DNA from 3 places in the Bradyrhizobium sp. B025 genome. Region 2 is predicted to be linked to each of the others. Evidence: predicted binding sites of a transcription regulator. Region 2 holds the regulator's gene; each other region holds the start of a gene.
The links. The regulator LexA, encoded in region 2, represses DNA repair genes until DNA is damaged. The targets are predictions, from matches to a motif close to TGTTCNNNNTGTGTTCNG.
Positions count from the first base shown of each region.

Region 1: the regulator LexA is predicted to act here: its motif matches at 1,287-1,304, upstream of ACE10W_RS09270 (PA0069 family radical SAM protein).
Region 3: the regulator LexA is predicted to act here: its motif matches at 2,055-2,072, upstream of uvrA (excinuclease ABC subunit UvrA).

Region 1 is NZ_CP170150.1:2,003,048-2,007,591, reverse strand. Features, by position in the region: gene ACE10W_RS09275 (VOC family protein) at 1-77, opposite strand, end outside; gene ACE10W_RS09270 (PA0069 family radical SAM protein) at 102-1,265, opposite strand; gene ACE10W_RS09265 (phosphoketolase) at 1,476-3,863, shown strand; gene ACE10W_RS09260 (acetate/propionate family kinase) at 3,868-4,544, shown strand, end outside.
Region 2 is NZ_CP170150.1:4,628,403-4,632,946, reverse strand. Features, by position in the region: gene ACE10W_RS21435 (ComEC/Rec2 family competence protein) at 1-253, shown strand, start outside; gene ACE10W_RS21430 (GAF domain-containing protein) at 263-1,204, opposite strand; gene ACE10W_RS21425 (hypothetical protein) at 1,427-1,858, opposite strand; gene ACE10W_RS21420 (hypothetical protein) at 2,052-2,252, opposite strand; gene lexA (transcriptional repressor LexA) at 2,540-3,235, opposite strand; gene glp (gephyrin-like molybdotransferase Glp) at 3,411-4,544, opposite strand, start outside.
Region 3 is NZ_CP170150.1:4,485,126-4,489,669, forward strand. Features, by position in the region: gene ACE10W_RS20760 (outer membrane protein) at 203-892, shown strand; gene ACE10W_RS20765 (outer membrane protein) at 1,116-1,868, shown strand; gene uvrA (excinuclease ABC subunit UvrA) at 2,168-4,544, shown strand, end outside.

The sequences.
Region 1 (4,544 bases), 2.6 Mb from region 2:
ATGCTGGCGCGGATGTCGCTCACACCCAGCGTGATGACGGTAAGCCGCGGCACCGGGGGCGGCAGTTCCTTACTCATGACACACCTCGTTCGCCTCGGCTCCTAGAACAGGCTGAGCTGATCGCCGTTCCGCTTCGGCCGCGCGAAGTGATCCATCGTCAGTTTTGCGCGACGCTTGTTGAGCCCCAGCCTGTCGCAGGCGATCTCGAAGCGGCGGCCGATGGTCCAGGCCATCGGGCCGGTGCCCTTCATGCGCTCGCCCCATTTCGCGTCGTAGTCGCGGCCGCCGCGCATGTCGCGGATCAGCGTGAAGACGTGACGATAGCGGTCCGGATAGTTCGCCATCAGCCATTCGCGGAAGAGGTCGCGCACCTCCAGCGGCAGCCGCAGCAGCACGTAGGAGGCTTCCTTGACGCCGGCATGGGCGGCCGCATCGAGAATTCGCTCGATCTCGGAATCGTTCAGCGCGGGGATCACGGGCGCGACCATCACCGTGGTGGGAATGCCGGCGTCGGAGAGCTGCTTCAGCGCCTCCAACCGCTTCGGCGGCGTCGAGGCCCGCGGTTCCATGGTGCGCGCCAGCTTTGGATCGAGCGAGGTCACCGAGATCGCGACCTTGGCGAGGTTGCGCTTGGCCATGCGCGAGAGAATGTCGATGTCACGCACCACCAGCGCCGATTTGGTGACGATGCCGACGGGATGACCAGCGCGCTCCAGCACCTCCAGGATGCCGCGCATGATTTTGCGCTCGCGCTCGATCGGCTGATAGGGATCGGTGTTGGTGCCGATCGCGATCATCCGCGGCTCATAGCCTGCTGCTGCGAGCTCCTTCTCGAGCAGCGCCGGGGCCTCCGGCTTGACGAACAGTTTGGACTCGAAGTCGAGCCCGGGCGACAGGCCGAGATAGGCATGGGTCGGCCGCGCGAAGCAGTAGACGCAGCCGTGCTCGCAGCCGCGATAGGGGTTGATCGAGCGGTCGAAGCCGATATCGGGTGAATCGTTGCGGGTGATCACCTTGCGCGAGGTGTCGACCGCGACCGTGGTCTTGAATGGCGGCAGCTCTTCCAGGCTCTGCCAGCCGTCGTCGAAGGCGACGCGCGCCTCGGCCTCATAGCGGCCGCTGGCGTTGGACTGCGCGCCCCGCCCCCGCCTGCGCTGCTTGTCGATGGCGACAGCGAGCTCGGGGAAATCAGAAGGCGCACCCGCCGGCTCGGAGGGCGCCGTGACCGGCGGGTGCTTGAGAGCATGAGAGGATGCTGGACTCATGAAGCCAAGATAGCACGCCAAAGGAACAAATCAAGAACAAGAACGAAAAACGTGAAAACAACCCCATGCACAGTAGAGGCGCCCAAACTTCGGGCGCCTGCCTTTGACCTCACGCAACATCGCCGTCACCACGATCTCGTTTGATGCCGCGAAGGATCGATCGCGCCGGAACTCGGTTGGTGACGATCCCGGGTGAAGGTCGGCAGGAACATGACAAATCAACAACAATCGGCCGCCGCGAGCAGCGACCTCGATCTCCTTGATCGCTACTGGCGCGCCGCCAACTACCTCTCCGTCGGGCAGATCTACCTGCTCGACAACCCCCTGCTGCGCGAACCGCTGCGGGCCGAGCACATCAAGCCGCGTTTGCTCGGCCATTGGGGCACGACGCCCGGCTTGAACTTCATCTACGCCCATCTCAACCGCGTCATCCGCGCGCTGGACCTCAACGTGCTCTATGTCTGCGGTCCCGGCCATGGCGGGCCGGGCATGGTCGCCAACACTTATCTCGAAGGCAGCTACAGCGAGATCTATCCTAACATCGCGCGCGATGCGGACGGATTGCGCAAGCTGTTCCGGCAGTTCTCCTTCCCCGGCGGCATCCCGAGCCACGCCGCGCCGGAGACGCCCGGCTCGATCCACGAAGGCGGCGAGCTCGGCTACGCGCTGGTGCACGCCTATGGCGCGGCGCTGGACAATCCCGACCTGGTCGTCGCCTGCGTCGTCGGCGACGGCGAGGCCGAAACCGGCCCGCTCGCGGCGTCCTGGCACTCCAACAAGTTCCTGAACCCGGCGCATGACGGCGCGGTACTGCCGATCCTGCACCTGAACGGCTACAAGATTGCCAACCCGACCGTGCTCGGGCGGATGCCTGACAGCGAGATCCGCGATCTGTTCCGCGGGTTCGGCCACGAGCCCCTGTTCGTCGAGGGCGACGATCCCAAATTGATGCACCGGATCATGGCGGATGCGCTCGACGTCGCATTCGCCAGCATCCGCTCGATCCAGCAGCACGCCCGCGACGGGCGCAAAAACGTCGAGCGGCCACGCTGGCCGATGATCGTGCTGCGCAGCCCGAAGGGCTGGACCGGTCCGAAGGAAGTCGACGGCAAGAAGGTCGAAGGTTTTTGGCGCGCGCATCAGGTGCCGGTCGCAAGCTGCCGCGAGAACCCTGCGCATCTGAAGGTGCTCGAAGACTGGATGCGCAGCTACGAGCCGGAGAAACTGTTCGACGCGAGCGGCGCGCTCGTCCCCGAGCTCCAGGCGCTGGCACCCGAGGGCAATCGCCGCATGGGCGCCAATCCGCATGCCAATGGCGGATTGCTGAAGAAGGAGCTGAAGCTGCCGGACTTCCGCAGCTTTGCCGTCGAAGTGCCGCAGCCCGGCGCCGTCACGGGAGAAGCGACGCGCGAGCTCGGCAAATTTTTGCGCGACGTCATCCGCCTCAACGCGCAAGAGCGCAACTTTCGCATCATGGGTCCGGACGAGACGGCATCAAACCGGCTCGATGCGGTGTTCGAGACGACCGAACGTGTCTGGATGGAGCCGATCGAGCCTTACGACGTGCATCTTGCGCAGGACGGACGCGTGATGGAGGTGTTGAGCGAGCATCTCTGCCAGGGCTGGTTGGAGGGCTATCTGCTCACCGGTCGCCACGGCTTCTTCTCCTGCTACGAGGCCTTCATCCACATCGTGGATTCCATGTTCAACCAGCACGCCAAATGGCTGAAGGTGACGCGGCATCTGCCGTGGCGGCGTCCGATCGCCTCGCTCAATTATCTGTTGACCTCGCATGTCTGGCGCCAGGACCATAACGGCTTCAGCCATCAGGACCCCGGCTTCGTCGACCTCGTCGCCAACAAGAAGGCCGACATCGTTCGCATCTACTTCCCGCCCGATGCCAACACGCTGCTGTGGATCGCCGATCATTGCCTGCGGACGTACAACCGCATCAACGTGATCGTCGCCGGCAAGCAGCCGGCGCCGCAATGGCTGTCGATGCAGGACGCCGCCACGCATTGCGATGTCGGCATCGGCATCTGGACCTGGGCGGGCACGGAAGACGCGGGTGGCGAGCCCGATGTGGTGATGGCCTGTGCCGGCGACGTGCCGACATTGGAGACGCTTGCCGCCGTCGACCTGCTGCGCAAGGCGCTGCCGGATCTGAAAATCCGCGTCGTCAACGTCGTCGACCTGATGACGCTGCAGCCGCAGGACCAGCATCCGCACGGCCTGTCCGACCGCGACTTCGACAGCCTGTTCACGCGCGACAAGCCGGTGATCTTCGCCTATCACGGCTATCCCCATCTGATCCACCGGCTGACCTATAACCGCACCAACCATGCCGGCCTGCATGTGCGCGGCTTCGCCGAGGAAGGCACCACGACGACGCCGTTCGACATGGTCGTGCTCAACGAGCTCGACCGCTACCACCTTGCGATCGAGGCGATCGAACGCGTGCCGGGTCTTGCGACCAGGGCCGCGCAGGTGAAGCAGCAGCTCCGCGACAAGCTGATCGAGCACTCACGTTACGTGCGCGAGCACGGCGAGGATATGCCCGAGATCCGCGACTGGGTCTGGCCGGGCAAGCCGGGCTGACGCCATGCCGGTGCCAGAGGCGGTTCTCGTCCTCAACTCGGGCTCGTCGAGCATCAAGTTCGGCCTGTTCGAGATCTCGACAGCAGAGCCCGCGCTGCTCTGCAAGGGCCTGCTCGACGAGCACGAGGCCAGGCCCCGGCTCGTCGTGAAAGGCCCCGCGGGCGAAGACCTGTTCGAGAAGCGGCGGGACGAGGCCGATGCCGACGGCGGCCACCTGTTCGCCGACGCGCTCGCCTTCATCGACGACCGGTTCGGCCAAGACAGCTTGCGCGCAGTCGGCCACCGTATCGTCCACGGCGGGCCGGATCATTCAGGCCCGGTCGAATTGACGGACGATATCACCGCGAAGCTGGAGGCCCTGACGCCGCTGGCGCCGCTGCACCAGCCGCGCTGCCTCGCGCCGGTCCGCACCCTCTCCGCGATCCGTCCCGCGCTGCCACAGATCGCCTGCTTCGACACCGCCTTCCATCACGGACTTGCACCGCCTGCGAGCCGTTTCGCGATTCCGAGGCGCTATGAAGGACGCGGCGTCCGGCGCTACGGCTTTCACGGACTGTCGTTCGAATATGTCGCGGGCCGCCTCGCGGGAATCGCGCCGCAGCTCGTTGCGAAGCGCACCGTCATCGCGCATCTCGGCAATGGCGCAAGTCTCTGCGCACTCCGCAACGGCCGCAGTATCGA
Region 2 (4,544 bases):
GCGGCCGGCGCCAGCGGATTGTGTGGCGATGGTGGTCGACCGGCAGCGACTCGCGGCGCAAGGCGCGCTCGCGCTGACACGGCGCGGCGACGGCTTTGCGGTTCAGGCGGTGAAAGCGAGAGGCACCGATCGTCCGTGGTCGCCGGCGACCGCCGGCGAGGGCGATTTCAGCGCGAGCCTTGCGCCGCAGGCGGCGGCCCCCCGTAACCGGGACGCGACGCCGTCCGAGGCCGACCTGCAGGCCGAGGATTGAGCGGACGGGCTATAGGTACCAGGCCAGCACGGCTTCGAGCCCAGCGCTCCCGATTACCGGCAGGGCCACCATCTGGCTCAGTCCGATTGCGCGGGCCTCCGCGGCTGCGGCCGAGCCGTCGTGCCCGAGATCGTCGTTGAGCGCGGGCATGCCGGTGGCCCAGGCTCCGCCGATGCTGCCGTCGCCCCTGCCGATGGATTTGTCCGCATAGAGCGCGGCAAGGTCTGTCTGCGCGCTGCAATCGCCGGCGCGAAAGACCAGTGCCGAACGGGCCTCGTTCGGCACCCAGATCTCGAAGCGTCGCGCAATCGGCGTCGCCTGTGCGGACAGGAAAGTCAGCACCCAGGTCTGGTCGGTGCCGGTCCGATAGGGCACGCCGACGCCGAGATTGATCCCGACCTCGGCGGCGTCTTCCCAGCGCAGAAAACTCCTGGCGTTGTGCAGGTCCTTGATGATCAGCGGCAGGCCCGCTTTCCAGGTGCGTCCGGGCAGGCCGAAGCCGCGGGGAAACCTGGTGTGGCGGGAGTTGAATTCGAACATGTCGGCGGTGCCATAGTAGCCGTCGACGAGCCCCATCTCGTGGGAGCTATCGGGATCATTGTGCCAGAGCTCGATCGCGCCGACATGCGCCTCGTCGTCGCCGCAGAACAGCACCATGACGGCCTGCAAAAACTCGCCTGAAAACACCGGGACCGCCACGCCGCAGGTGAGGCCGGCCGCGAGCGCCTGGTCGGTCCGCTTGAAATAGGAGTTGGCGAATTTGGTGAGGATCACGGGATGGCCGCTGGCCCAGGCCTTGCCGGGAAGGCCCTCGTCGTATCCGAAGCGCAAGTCCTCGCTCACGGCCTTGAACGCGGACAGCCCTTCGCCGTAGAGGCCGCCGCCGAATTCCAGCCGCATGCGCGTCCGGTCCGGCACCCAGAGTTCAACGACGCGAATGAAGGTTTTCATCGAACGTGTCCGCCGCCTCAAGCCTTTGACAGCATCGGCGATCTGGCCGCGGAACGGACGTTCAAAATTCAGGCAGGGCCGCGCAAACTTCGTGCGATGGGCAGGTGCGAGCCTGATCTCGGCGGAAGATTCCGGAAGACGCAAATCATACCATCTCGCCGGCCACGGCCGGCGATGGCAATTTCAATCCCGGCCCCGACCTCTGCGCCGGGGGGAGGTACATCAGCCGATCGGCAGGCGTGTGATCGTCGGCCTGTCAGCGATGATCTCCGGCTTGTGTTCACGCTCGCCGGCCGGCTGGGTCACCGGCAATTGCAGCACGGTCGCGCGCTGGCCTTCGACGAGTTGCGTCACGAGTACGTATTTGCCGTCGGGGAATTCGATCGCGTCATGATGGCGATCGGGAATGTGCGGATCGATCTTGCCGAACTTGCCGACGCGGGAGTTGATGGTGCGCGTCCAGATCCAGCGATTGTCGTAGCGGACGTTGTCGGCGAAGGCGAGCTCCGTTCCCGGCAGCAGGCAGACCGCGACGGACATGTCGGCCTCGGAGGCGAAGCCGCGCGTCGAGGTGCCGCGGAAGGTGGTCGTGACGATCGTCTCGCCGACTTGTGCGGGACGCGTCGCGACGGCATGCAGGCTGTAGTCACACATCGGGTGCTCCTCATTCAGGGATAGCGACCCGCGCCTCCTTCGGAGGCACTGGCCTCTATCAGAGTGGAAGCATGTTAGCGTCTTCTCGGTTGTAGGCAAATCTGCGGCTTGGCTTCGCAGGCTGCCATCACAATATCTTTTTCAAATGCGTCAGGAACAAAAACCGCTTCCGTGCATTTGGCGTGCATCTTCGTCAGCGACCAGCAGGTGCCGACCAGCCCGAATATTGCCAGGCGGGTTGCGACGGCTGCGCGACGGCGTTGCGCAATTGCTCGCTCGCCGTCGTCGGCGTTGCCTTGCGGGCATGGTGCGACTGCGCGGCGAAGGCTTGCGATGCCGACGCGGATGCTGCGATCAGCGCCACCGTGACGGTGCTCAAAACGATCTTGCGCATTGATTGCCTCCTCGATCTCCAGGGCCACGAAGCGATGAGGGCTTCGTGCGGCGTCGCGAGGATGTAGCGCTAGAGAGGGGCCGGATAATCTGAGCAAAACCAGAAAGACTATCCAGCCGGAGCGGACAATCGTCCGCTCCAATCGTCAACGACGCGGGTCGCCAACCGGCGGGCCGCGCTTAGGTGATTGCTTGAGCATGATCTCCGCGCAAGCGCGTCCTGCGCTTGTCGCGAGGGAAAACCGCTGCGCACTTTGCGCTAACGCGGCTCTCCAGTCCGGATCATGCTCAGTACTTCCGGTACAGGCCGATCAGCTTGCCCTGAATCTTCACTCGGTTGGGCGGCAGGATGCGGACCTCATAGGCCGCATTGGCGGGCTCGAGCGCGATCGAGGCGCCGCGGCGGCGGAAGCGCTTCAGCGTCGCTTCCTCGTCGTCGATCAGCGCCACCACGATGTCGCCGGTGTCGGCGCTCTCATTGCGCTGGATCAGCGCCATGTCGCCGTCGAGGATGCCGGCTTCGACCATCGAGTCGCCGCGCACTTCGAGCGCGTAGTGCTCGCCCGAGCCGAGCATGTCGGGCGGTACGCTGATGGTGTGGCTGCGGGTCTGCAACGCTTCGATCGGCGTGCCGGCCGCGATGCGGCCCATCACCGGCACCGCGACGGGGCGTTCGCCCTCGTCCGCGCTGGAGCTCGCTCGCACCTTGCCGAGATTGCCCTCGATGACGCTCGGCGTGAAGCCACGGCGGTTGCCAGCGGCGGCCTGCAGCTCGGGCAGCTTGATCACCTCGATCGCGCGGGCCCGGTTGGGCAGGCGCCGGATGAAGCCGCGCTCCTCCAGTGCGGTGATCAGGCGATGGATGCCCGACTTCGAGCGCAGGTCGAGCGCGTCCTTCATCTCGTCGAAGGAGGGCGGCACACCGCTTTCCTTCAAACGCTCGCTGATGAATCGCAGAAGCTCGTATTGTTTGCGCGTTAACATCTCGACCAAATCCCCCGGTTGATGTCGTTCGATTCCGAGACGGTGAATTCAGCGGCGAGCCGCCAGATGCTCGAAACAAATCATGAACGGACACTATATGTTCGATATGTGTTCCGCAACTGCTTAATTTACCGTGAACGCGACAAAGTTCGCGGAACGCGCAGGACCAGTGCGTTCAGGCGGGCAGTCGCAGCACCTCGCAAGGCGCGCCTGCCTCGGCCTTCGGCGCGAACGGCGCGCGCACGAGAAGTGCCTGCGCCGCAGCGAGATTCGCAAGCAGCGAGGAATCCTGATGATTGACGGGAAGGGCGACAAGCATGCCGTCGTCGCGCCGCTCCAGGCGCGCACGAAGATAGTCCTCGCGCTGGTCATTGGCGCCGACATCGCGGCCGAGCACGGCGCGCTCGCGACGATGGTGAATCACGGCGCGGCCCGACAGGGCGCGAATCAACGGCACCATGAACAGGAAGCCGCACACATAGGACGACACGGGATTGCCGGGCAGGCCGATCACCCCCATCGCCCCTAGCCGGCCGTGCATCATCGGCTTGCCCGGCCGCATCGCGATCTTCCAGAACGCCATCGCAATGCCTTCGGCCTTCAGCGCCTGCTGGACCAGATCGTGGTCGCCGACCGAGGCGCCGCCGATCGTGATCAGGATGTCGGCGCCGCTCTCTCGGGCACGGCGGATGCCGGCTGTGGTGGCCTCCAGCGTATCGGCGGCAACGCCGAGGTCGATGGTATCTGCGCCCTCCTGGCGGGCGAGGGCGTGCAGGGCATAGCCGTTGGAATAGACGATCTGGCCGGGGCCCGGCGTGGTGCCCGGCATCACCAGCTCGTCGCCGGTGGCGAGGATCGCGACCTTCGGACGGCGGCGGATGGGCAGGTCTGGATGGTTCATCCCGGCGGCGAGCGCGAGGTCGCGCTCGGTGAGCCGGGTTCCCTTGCGAAGGAGCACGTCGCCCTCGCGGAAGTCGACGCCGGCGGGCCGGATGTGCCGACCGGCGATAGCGGCTTCCTTGATCGTGATGCGCTTGCCCTCGGCGACCGTATCCTCCTGGATCACGACCGCGTCCGCGCCGGCGGGAACGACGCCGCCGGTGAAGATTCGCACCGCTTCGCCGGCGCCGACCGCTCCCGCGAACGGCCGGCCCGCCGCGACCTCGCCGATCATGGTGAGCTGCGCGTCGACCCTGGCCGCATCGGCTGCGCGCACGGCGTAGCCGTCCATGGCCGACATCGCCTCGGGCGGCTGGGTACGCCGCGCCGCGACGTCGCGCGCGAGCACGCGGTGGTAGGCCTCGTCGAG
Region 3 (4,544 bases), 140 kb from region 2:
GGCCCCGTGCCGGCCTTTTTTTGTGCGACATGCCGGCGGCTATAAGTCAGCAACCATTACGTTTTGTGACTGTTGTGGCTTTTGAGAGACACAACTTGCGGCTTTGCTGGTGTAAGCACGACGTCAGTTGGACCACAGCGTCCGATGCCCTTCCCGATCGTGGAAGGCACAACAGAAACTGGGACTGGGATTTAGGTTGAAAATGAAGAAGGTTTTGTTGGCTTCGGCCTGTTTGTTCGCTTTTGCGGCCCCCGCGTCGGCTGCTGATCTCGCGGCTCGCCCGTACACGAAGGCTCCGGTGGCCGTGGCCTCGGTCTACAACTGGACCGGCTTCTACCTCGGTATCGTCGGTGGCGGCGCCTGGGAAAACGGCTCGGGCGACCCGAAGATGAAGGGTGGCTTCGTCGGCGGCACCGCCGGCTACAACTGGCAGACCGGCAACGTCGTGTTCGGTGTCGAAGCCGATGGCACCTGGGCTGACGTCAGCGCCTCGGCGACCGGCGCGACCGTTGTCCCCGGCTTCGGCGTTGCGACCGCGACCGTGAGCTCGAAGACCGACGCGATGGGCACCGTGCGCGGCCGCATCGGCTACGCCGTCAACAACGTCCTGTTCTACGGCACGGGCGGCTACGCCTGGATCGACAACAAGATCACCCTCTCCGCACTCGGCGTGTCCGTCTCGGACAGCAAGTTCCACTCCGGCTGGACCGTCGGCGCGGGCGTCGAAGCGTTCTTCGCGCCGCAGTGGTCGGTCAAGGGCGAGTACCTCTATCGCAGCCTCGGCGACGAGACCTACTTCTCGGGCGCCCTGCCCACCGGCACGCTCAACTTCCACACCGTGCAGGTCGGCGTGAACTATCACTTTGGCGGCCCGATCGTCGCGAAGTACTGATCTTCGCCACCGACGCACATCGTCACGAAAGGCCGGCCTCGCGCCGGCCTTTTTGTTGTTCGCGCCCAAGTATCCAATCCAGCCGCTCGCTAGCGTTTTCGGAGAGGTGTGGCACCTCGGTGACACAACCTTTGGCTTTAATAATGTATAGCAATGACATCAGTCGGGTCGTTGGGTCCGCTGCTTTTCGCCGACGAAGAGAAACGAAACTGGGGAATTTGAAATGAAGAGAATTGTGCTGGCTTCGGCCAGTCTGCTCGTGCTCAGCGCGTTGGCTCCTGCCTCGGCGGCTGACCTGGCGGCCCGCCCTTACACCAAGGCGCCCGTGGCCGTGGCCTCGATCTACAACTGGAGCGGGTTCTACATCGGCGGCAACGCCGGTGGCGGCTCGAGCCATAATTGCTGGGATCTCACCGCCGTCGGAGTCGCCGCAATTCCGGTCACGGCTGAAGGCTGTCACAATGCGACCGGCGCTCTCGTCGGCGGCCAAATCGGCTATCGCTGGCAGTCCAGCAGCTGGGTGTTCGGCCTTGAAGCCCAGGGCGATTGGGCTGACCTGAAGGGCTCGAACGTCAGCGCTCCCGCCGCTCTCTTCCCGCTGGTGAACAATACCAAGATCGACGCCATCGGCCTCTTCACCGGCCAAGTCGGCTATGCCTGGAACAACGTGCTCTGGTACGTGAAGGGCGGCGCGGCCGTCACCCACAACAAGTTCAGCGGCACTCTGGCTGGCATTACGCTCGACACCGCGAACGAAACGCGCTGGGGCGGGACCGTCGGCACCGGCATCGAATTCGGCTTCGCTCCGAACTGGTCGGTCGCGGTCGAATACAACCACTTGTTCATGGGCAAGCACACCGACACTTTCACCTTCCTCGGCGTGGCCACCCGCAGCGACAGCATCAAGCAGGACGTCGACATGGGCACCGTCCGCCTCAACTACACCTTCGGCGGCCCCGTCGTCGCGAAGTACTGAGCTTCGCCTCCAACGGGATCGCGTTACGAAAGGCCGGCCTTGTGCCGGCCTTTTTGTTTTCGCGGACAGCCGAGCCGTCAGGGAATCGTGGGGCGAGAGGCCGTTCCGGTGCTCCGCTGCTGCCAGATGCCGCCAGCACGCCAACAATCCGTTGACGATTCGCAAGTCCCACTGGAAATCCGCCGCTGTTCTTCCTACGTTCGCTGACAACCCCATCGGCGCCGATCCCGGTTCCGGGCAAAGCGCGCCTTCACCATTGGCGCGGCCGCGCGTCTTTGGGATTCCCTGAGGACACCGGGATGGATGAAGTGATCAAGGCGAAGCGCCAACAACAGAACGCGGGCTCGAGCCTGCGCGCAATTACGATCCGTGGCGCGCGCGAGCATAACCTCAAGAACATCGACGTCGAGATTCCCCGCGACAAGCTCGTGGTGTTCACCGGCCTCTCCGGCTCCGGCAAATCCTCGCTCGCCTTCGACACCATCTATGCCGAGGGCCAGCGCCGCTACGTCGAATCGCTGTCGGCCTATGCGCGCCAGTTCCTGGAGATGATGCAGAAGCCTGACGTGGACCAGATCGACGGCCTGTCGCCGGCGATCTCGATCGAGCAGAAGACGACCTCGAAGAACCCGCGCTCCACCGTCGGCACCGTCACCGAAATCTACGACTATATGCGCCTGTTGTGGGCGCGCGTCGGCGTGCCCTATTCGCCGGCCACCGGCCTGCCGATCGAGAGCCAGACCGTCTCGCAGATGGTGGACCGCGTGCTGGCGCTGCCCGAGGGCACCCGCCTCTATCTGCTCGCGCCGGTCGTGCGCGGCCGCAAGGGCGAGTACCGCAAGGAGCTCGCCGAATGGCTCAAGAAGGGCTTTCAGCGCGTCAAGATCGACGGCACCTTCCATGAGCTCGCGGAAGCGCCGACGCTCGACAAGAAGTTTCCGCACGACATCGACGTCGTCGTCGACCGCATCGTGGTGCGCGCCGACATCGGCCAGCGTCTCGCCGAAAGCTTCGAGACCGCGCTGAAGCTCGCCGAGGGCCTTGCCGTCGTCGAGTTCGCCGATGCGCCCGCAGCCGCGCCGGCCGAGGAAAAGAAGAAGACCGCGAAGATCCACGACAAGAGCGGACCCGAGCGCATCCTGTTCTCGGAAAAGTTCGCCTGCCCCGTCTCCGGCTTCACGATTCCCGAGATCGAGCCCCGCCTGTTCTCGTTCAACAATCCCTATGGCGCCTGCCCCGCTTGCGGCGGCCTCGGCGTCGAGCAGCATGTCGACGAGGACCTCGTCATCCCCGACAAGGAGCTCGCCATCGGCAAGGGCGCGATCGCGCCCTGGGCGAAATCGTCATCACCCTATTACGTGCAGACGCTGACGGCGCTCGGCAAGCACTACAAGTTCACGCTGACCACCAAGTGGAAGGATCTGCCCAAGAAGACGAGAGACGCGATCCTCCATGGCTCCGGCGAGGACGAGATCAAGTTCTCCTATGAGGACGGGGTGCGCTCCTACGACACCAAGAAACCGTTCGAGGGCGTCATCACCAACATCAACCGCCGCTATCGCGAGACCGAGAGCGAGTGGGCGCGCGAGGAGCTGGCGAAGTATTTCCACGACGTGCCCTGCGGCGCCTGCAACGGTTTTCGGCTCAAGCCCGAGGCGCTCTGCGTCAAGGTCGGCACCAAGCACATCGGCGAGATCTCGGAGCTGTCGGTCAAGAAGGCCGGCGAGTGGTTCGAGACCGTGCCGGAGGCGCTGAACAAGCAGCAGAACGAGATCGCCGGCCGCATCCTCAAGGAGATCCGCGAGCGCCTCACCTTCCTGCTCGACGTCGGCCTCAACTACCTCACCCTCTCGCGCTCCTCCGGCACGCTGTCGGGCGGCGAGAGCCAGCGCATCCGCCTGGCCTCGCAGATTGGCTCGGGACTGACCGGCGTGCTCTACGTGCTGGACGAGCCCTCGATCGGCCTGCACCAGCGCGACAACGCCCGCCTGCTCGACACGCTCAAGCGCCTGCGCGACCTCGGCAACACCGTGGTCGTGGTCGAGCATGACGAGGACGCCATTCGTCTCGCCGACTACGTGCTCGACATCGGCCCAGGCGCCGGCATGCATGGCGGCCACATCGTCGCCGAAGGCACGCCCGCCGAGATCATGCGCAACCCGAAATCGCTCACCGGAAAATACCTGACCGGCGAACTCGAGGTCGAGGTGCCGGAGCGGCGCCCGCCGAACCATCGCCGCACCATCAAGGTGGTCAACGCGCGCGGCAATAACCTCAAGAACGTCACCGCCGAGATTCCGCTCGGCCTGTTCACCTGCGTCACCGGTGTTTCCGGCGGCGGCAAGTCGACGCTGCTGATCGACACGCTCTACCGCGCCATCGCCCGCAAGCTGAACAATGCCAGCGAAGGCGCCGCCCCGCACGACCGCATCGAGGGCCTGGAGCATATCGACAAGATCATCGACATCGACCAGTCGCCGATCGGCCGTACCCCGCGCTCGAATCCCGCGACCTATACCGGCGCCTTCACGCCGATCCGCGAATGGTTCGCCGGCCTGCCCGAAGCGAAGGCGCGCGGCTACGAGCCCGGCCGCTTCTCATTCAACGTCAAGGGCGGCCGCTGCGAGGCCTGCCAGGGCGATGGCGTCATCAAGATCGAGATGCACTTCCTGCCCG